DNA from 3 places in the Embleya sp. NPDC050154 genome. Region 2 is predicted to be linked to each of the others. Evidence: riboswitches for the same ligand, from Rfam matches in the RefSeq annotation. Region 2 holds a riboswitch; each other region holds the start of a gene.
What was found. A riboswitch is a leader RNA that binds a small molecule or an ion and turns the genes downstream of it on or off. The one in region 2 is predicted to bind cobalamin.
Positions count from the first base shown of each region.

Region 1: linked by a shared signal. The riboswitch ahead of ACIBSV_RS33750 (CoA-acylating methylmalonate-semialdehyde dehydrogenase) and the one ahead of ACIBSV_RS15445 (ABC transporter substrate-binding protein) in region 2 are both predicted to bind cobalamin.
Region 3: linked by a shared signal. The riboswitch ahead of ACIBSV_RS25340 (cob(I)yrinic acid a,c-diamide adenosyltransferase) and the one ahead of ACIBSV_RS15445 (ABC transporter substrate-binding protein) in region 2 are both predicted to bind cobalamin.

Region 1 covers NZ_JBITJP010000019.1:139,524-141,779, reverse strand. Annotated here, with positions in the region: gene ACIBSV_RS33750 (CoA-acylating methylmalonate-semialdehyde dehydrogenase) at 1-1,252, opposite strand, end outside; cobalamin riboswitch at 1,454-1,624, opposite strand; gene ACIBSV_RS33745 (hypothetical protein) at 1,825-2,256, opposite strand, start outside.
Region 2 covers NZ_JBITJP010000006.1:167,656-169,911, forward strand. Annotated here, with positions in the region: gene ACIBSV_RS15440 (FecCD family ABC transporter permease) at 1-23, opposite strand, end outside; gene ACIBSV_RS15445 (ABC transporter substrate-binding protein) at 20-1,036, opposite strand; cobalamin riboswitch at 1,158-1,396, opposite strand; gene ACIBSV_RS15450 (DeoR/GlpR family DNA-binding transcription regulator) at 1,611-2,256, opposite strand, start outside.
Region 3 covers NZ_JBITJP010000012.1:134,108-136,363, forward strand. Annotated here, with positions in the region: gene ACIBSV_RS25335 (Ig-like domain-containing protein) at 1-261, opposite strand, end outside; cobalamin riboswitch at 896-1,022, shown strand; gene ACIBSV_RS25340 (cob(I)yrinic acid a,c-diamide adenosyltransferase) at 1,081-1,674, shown strand; gene ACIBSV_RS25345 ((2Fe-2S)-binding protein) at 1,650-2,256, shown strand, end outside.

The sequences.
Region 1 (2,256 bases), on a different contig from region 2:
TGAAGATCGCCACGCCGTTGCCGTACTCGTGCTCGCTCGCCAGTCGCAGCGCGTCCTCGTAGTCGGCCGCGCGCAGCACCGACAGGACCGGACCGAAGATCTCCTCGCGGTACACCCGCATCGAGGGCGTGACGTGATCGAACAGCGACGCGCCGACGAAGTAGCCGTCCTCGTGGCCGGGGACGCGCACGTCACGGCCGTCGACGAGCAGCTTCGCGCCCTCGCGCACGCCGATGTCCAGGTAGTCGTGCACCCGAGCGAGCGCGTCCCGACCCACCAACGGGCCGAAGTCGGCGTCGCGATCGTGGGAGGGGCCCACCCGCAGCGTGGCGATGCGCTCGACGAGCTTGGCCACCAGCGCGTCCGCGGTCTCCGCGCCGACCGGAACCGCGACGGAGATCGCCATGCAGCGCTCGCCCGCGGAGCCGTATCCGGCGCCGATCAGGGCCTCGACGACCTGGTCGAGGTCCGCGTCCGGCATCACGATCAGATGATTCTTGGCGCCGCCGAAGCACTGGGCGCGCTTGCCGCGCGCGGTGGCCGAGGTGTACACGTACTCGGCGATCGCGGTCGAGCCGACAAAGCCCAGCGCCTGGACGCGCGGGTCCTCCAGCAGTGTGTCGACGGACTCCTTGCCGCCGTTGACCACGTTCAGCACACCCGGCGGCAGTCCCGCCTCGAGGAAGAGCTCGGCCAGGCGCAGCGGTACCGAGGGGTCGCGTTCGGACGGCTTGAGGACGAACGCGTTGCCGCACGCGATGGCCGGGGCGATCTTCCACAGCGGGATCATCGCCGGGAAGTTGAACGGGGTGATGCCGGCGACCACACCGAGCGGCTGGCGCAGCGAGTGCACGTCGATGCCGGTACCCGCGTTGTCGGTGAACTCGCCCTTGAGCAGGTGCGGGATGCCGACGGCGAACTCCACAACCTCCAGGCCGCGTTGCAGGTCACCGTGGGCGTCGGCGATAGTCTTGCCGTGCTCGGCCGACAACAGCTCGGCGAGCGAATCGCGTTCGGGCTCGACCAGTTGCAGGAATCGGGAGAGCACCCGGGCGCGCTTTTGCGGGTTCCAGGCGGCCCACGCCGGTTGTGCCTGCTCGGCGTCGGCGATCGCCGCCAGCGTGTCGGCGCGGTCGGCCAGCGGGACGCGCGCCTGCACGCGTCCGGTGTTGGGGTCGTACACGTCGCCGAACGCGCCGGACGCGCCTTGGACGTGCTTGCCGCCGATGAAGTGGGAAAGCTCGCGGACCATGAACGACCTGTCTCTCGTCAGGTGCGATCCGGAGGCGGGGCAATGACCCGACCACGGCAACCGCCGCTTCGGGGAGCGGGGTTGCCGAGGTCGGGTGGCACGTGAGGGTGGTCAGGCGAGCCCGACGACCTCGACGTTCGCAAGATCGTCCGGGGCGAGTGCGCAGACCGGCGTCATGCGTGTTTGCTCCATCCTCGTGGACAACACGGATATACCCGCGGCCGGTATCCTGACTTCCGGATCGACACACGCCGCCCGCCTTCCCGGCTTTCGCCAGTGGCGTGGTGCCTCGGCAGCGCACTCCCCGGTCACAGTGGCGGGACCGTGCCGGATTCACACCGACTTCCCTGCACCGCGGACCTTGTAGTTCAAGACGATATAGTCGGACGTCCTAGTAAGTCCAGCGCCGATCGAGCTTGATCGCGTGCGGGAGCGACGTGACGAGGTGGCGGTCCGGGCATCGCGAGGACGTCACCGCCGGAACGGGGGCGGCGGGTGCACGCGTGCGCACGTTCGACGTGTGGTGCCGGTGCCTTGCCGTGCCGGAGGGGGATCTGCGCCCGCCTGCGCGGCTATCGGATGTGCTTCGGCTCCGTGACGGCCGTGGTGGGTTCGAGCCGCACCGCCGCGGCGGCGCACGCCTCGACTCGGGCGCGGGCAAGTCCGATGGCCGGGTGGGCGTACGCCAGACGCTCCGCGTTCGCCAGTGCGGCGCGGGCGGCGTCCGGGTCGCCCGCGGCGGCCGAACAGATCGCAAGCAGACATTCGCACTCGGCGCCCATCCAGCGACTCCGTTGCCGTGCGGCGCGCCGACGCCATCGGCGAGCCCGCGCCGCCGCCCGCTCCACGCGCCCCTCGTACAGGTCCAAGGCGAACTCGGCCACGCAGCCCTTGCGGCGATGGGCCCGCCCGGAACCCGCCACGGCGGGGCGCAGTGTGGGCAACATCGCGGCCGCGTCCGCCGAACCCTGGACCAGCAGCATCGCGGAGAAGTCGGTGTGCGC
Region 2 (2,256 bases):
ACCGGGTCCCGAAGGACCGTCACGGCCGGTCGGGGTGCAGTTGCCTGGCGAGTTCCTCGACCGCGTCCACCGAGCGCGGCCCGGGCTGCGCGACGGACAGCGAGATCACCGGGAAGGCGTTCGCGCGCAGCGCCGGTACGTCGGCGAGTACCGGAGTGGCCTTGAGGGTGGCGATCTTGGCGTCGACCGGCGGCGTCACGTAGTCGTAGATCAGCACCACGTCCGGCTTGCGTTCGGCCACCTGCTCCCAGGAGACCTTGGTCCAGCGCTCGTTCAGGTCGGCGAACACGTTGGTGCCACCGGCACGGGTGATGATCTCGTTGAGCATCGAGTTGCCGCCGGTGGTCTGCGCGGCGTCGGCGCCCGAGTTGTACACGAACACCTTGACCGGCGCGGCGCCGGCGAGCCGCGCGGTGACCGCGTCGAGCCGCTGCCGGAACGCGGCGGCGGAGCGCTCGGCGCGCTCGGGCACGCCGAAGATGCCGCCGATGGAGCGGAGTTCGCCGTAGAGCTGATCGAAGGTGACCGGCGCCTTGGCGCAGCCCTCGGGGTTGAGGTGGGTCTTGATGTTCAACTCGCCGAGCCGCGCCCGGGTGTGGCCGGACGACTCGGAGAAGCCGTCCGGGTAGCCCGAGTAGACGAAGTCGGGGGTGGCTTCGAGGAGTTTCTCCAGCGAGGGTTGCGCGTCGGCGAGCACCGGGATCCGCGCGTACGGCTCCTTGTACTTGTCGCCGATGGTCCGGCCCTTGAGGTAGGCGGTGCCCACCATCCGGTCGGCCAGGCCCAGTTCGAGCATCAGCTCGGTCGCGTTGGAGGTCAGCGTCGCGGCGCGCTGCGGCGGCCGGTCGTAGCTCGTGGTCACACCGCAGTTGTCGGTGTCCGCGTACGGCTTGTAGGCGGCGGGTGCGGGAGCGGCGGCCTTGTCGTCCCGCACGGCGCCGCCGCACGCGGTCGCGAACAGCGCGAGGGCGGCCACCGCCGCGGCCCACGAATATCGGTGTGCCGCCGGCATCCGCCCGGGTATCTGCGTACGCATCGTCGAAGCTCTCCCTTGCGAGTCCTCGTCGGGGGAACTCGGGAGGGAGTACGGCGGCGGACACCGCACGGCGCCGTCGTCCGACGGACCCGCCCGCGAGGTCCCGGAAGTCCGCGTGCGTGAGGCGTACGCGGGCGACGGCAGGTCTTCGGACTCGTGGGCGGGTCCCGGGAGCCACGGGTGTGGCCGGGATGCCTACCGGTCGTCGCTTCCCGGGACCCGTTCGACCGGGGCCCAGTGCGTGATGACGACTTTCGTTCCCACTTACCGCTGCGGGGCAGTTCCGGATTCGCACCGGATTCCCTCTTGCGACACCCGGAATCGGTCGAAGCCGGGTGAACCGTTCGCAAGGGCAGCCTAACCAGGGCGCCTCGACCGTCGAGCGAGGGGGCCGGGACAGGCGCGCCGAGGGTCGCGGTGGCCGAGTGAAGGGCCACGGCGGGAGGACCGGCTCGGGTCCGGGCAGGGTCCCGCGCTCGGGTACGTGCCCACCCTTACCCGCTTCGCGCCGTGCCCGCCTACTCCGCGCGCTCCGGTACATGCCCACCCCGCACCCGCTGCGCGCAGCGGCCGCCTACTCCGCGACCAGGATCTCCAGCCCCACGTCGCGCAGCGCGTCGAGCGCCTCCGCATCGGCCGCGCCGCTCGTGATCAGCAGGTCGATGTCCGCCAGCGGGCACACCTCGGCGAGTTCGACCCGGCCCAGCTTCGAGCCGTCCGCGACCACGACCCGGCGACCCGCGGCTCGCAACATCGCGCGTTTGGCCTCGGCCTCGGGCAGGTTCACATTGGTGATGCCCCCGGTGGGATGCACGCCGTTGCAACCGATGAAGACCGTGTCGGCGTGGATCCGCTCCAGAATGTGGTCGCCGAGCGGATTGATCAGCGAGTGCTGCAACGGCCGCAGCGTGCCGCCGGTGACCACGACCGAGAACCGCGGGATCGCCCGTTCCAGCTCCAGGGCGATGGTCAGCCCGTTGGTGAACACCACGAGGTCGCGCAGTTCCTCGCGGTCCACCAGCGCGCGGGCCACGAACGTGGTGGTCGTGCCCACGTCCAGCACCACGCTCTCGGACGGCGACACCAGTGCCGCGGCCGCCCGCCCGATCAGCGTCTTCGCCGGCGACGCCGAGGTCAACGCCTCCTCGAAGGACGGCTCCACCCGGGGGTCGCGGCCGGTGAACATCGCGCCGCCGCGGACCCGGCGCAGCCGGCCCTGC
Region 3 (2,256 bases), on a different contig from region 2:
GATCGTGTAGCGAAAGTTGTCGCGTCCGGTGAAGCCCGGCCCCGGCGTGTACCGCAGCACCGAATTCGCGTCGCCCCGCTCGTCCGGCTGGAGCACCAGGCCGTGTTCGGGATTGGTGTACGACAGCACGACCAGCCCTTCGCCGGAGTCGCCGGCCAGGACCGGGACGTCCACCGACTGCCCGGCGCGAGTGCCCACCCGATCGGCGACGGCACGCGGGACGGGTGGCAGGTTCGGCTCGGGCTGGTCCCTGGACCGCACCCGGTCGCCGGACCCGACGGGGCGCCCGGCGCCGGCGCTCAACAGCGATGCGGATGGGGTGGGGCCTGCCGTCCCCGCGCCGAGGGGTCCGGCGGGCGGGGCGGTATGTCCCGACCCGGCGTCGAAGTCCGCAGCGGAAGGAGTCGGTCGCGCCGAGCCGGCATCGAAGAGCGGTACGGAGGAGGCGAGATGCATCCCCTCGGGGCCGAACCACCCCGCACAGGCGGCTGGATGCCCCGACCCGGCTCCGAACAGCGACACACAACACGCCAGGAGCACGCCCGCTCGACGTACCCGACATGCCCGACCCACCCGACGCGTCGGACCGGCTGGTTCAGGTGTTCCGGACACCGTGGACACGCATACCTCCGGCACTGATTTCCCGGCACGGCCGGATCGCGGATCGACTCACCGGCACCCTCCGGCGCCCGTCGGCACCCTTCGGCGCCGATACCGCCGGGCCGACGCCGGCCGAGGGAGCCGCTCTCGGAATCCGATCCTGGGCTTTACCCGCGCCGGTCCGGGGCTCGGCGCGCGGACCGGCGGCAAGCTTCACCCGCACGCGTGGTCCGGATCCGACGGTGGACCGGGCCCGTCGCGCGTGTCATGGTGGGAGGCGCAAGGCGACGGCGGTACGAGGAAGCCGGTGTGAATCCGGCGCGGTCCCGCCACTGTGATCGGGGAGCGACTCCCGAACCGGCCACGGCCCCGAGACGGGTCGGAAGGCCGGGAGGAGCGATGATCCGAGAGCCAGGAGACTCACGTCGTCGCCACCTCACCAACCGGGGCGGATTTCCCCGAGAGAGGCCGGTGCCGACCATGTCCTTGGTTTTGAGCCGGATCTACACCCGTACCGGCGATGCCGGCACGACCGCGCTGGGCGACAACTCCCGTACGCGCAAGACCGATCCGAGGTTGGCGGCGTACGCCGACACGGACGAGACCAACGCGGCGATCGGGGTCGTGCTCGCGCTCGGCGACCCGCAACCGCAGACGCGCGCGGTACTGGCGCAACTGCAGCACGACCTGTTCGACGTCGGCGCCGACCTGTGCGCGCCGATCGCCGAGGGGGACACCCGGCTGCGGATCACCGAGGCGGACGTGGCCCGGCTGGAGGAGCACTGCGACGCGTTCAACGCGGAACTGGCCGCGCTGCGTTCCTTCGTACTGCCCGGCGGCAGCCCGGCCGCGGCCCTGCTGCACGTGGCCCGCACCTCGGCCCGACGTGCCGAGCGCTCGACCTGGGCGTTGATCGAGGCGGACGAGCGGGCGACGGCAGGCGGTGCCGCGACCGTCAACCCGCTCACCGCGCGCTACCTCAACCGGTTGTCCGACCTGCTGTTCGTCCTCGCCCGGCGGGCCAACGCCGACGGTGCGGGTGATGTGTTGTGGCGTCCGGGCGACAGCCGCTGACCGGCGGGCGGTCGCGGTCCCACGGCGGCGGGCCGCTGCGCCGGCTCGCCGACGTGGGGCCCTACTTCGAGCTGCGGACCGGACCGATCACCGACGGCGCGGGCTTTCGGCCGTTGGCCGAGCTGTACGACCCGGCCGCGCCCGCCGCGTGGGCGGCCCGGGTGGAGCACGTACGGGCCCGGCTGCGGACCGAGGAACCGCGTGTCGCCGCGTCGATCCTGTATCTGGGCGTGGCCTCGCGGCTGTGGTCGGTGGCACTGGGTGCGGCGGTGCTCGGCCGGGTGGTGCCCGACCTGGATCCGGCCCGGACGTACTGGCGCTTCCCGGACGCCGGGCCGGTCGAGTTGTGGGCGCCCGATCCGGCGCCGGCGCCGGTGCCGGACGATCGCTCGGGGATCGAGCAGCTGCACGACGCGGTGCTGGTCGGGCATCTGGTGCCGCTCGCCGGGGCGACCCGAGCGGTGGTGCCGGTCGCCGAGCGGCTGCTGTGGGGCAACGCCGCGTCGGCCCTGGTCGGCGCGGCCCGCGTGTTGCACCGGCACCTGGCTCCGACCGAGCCGGAACTCGTGGCGACCACACGCG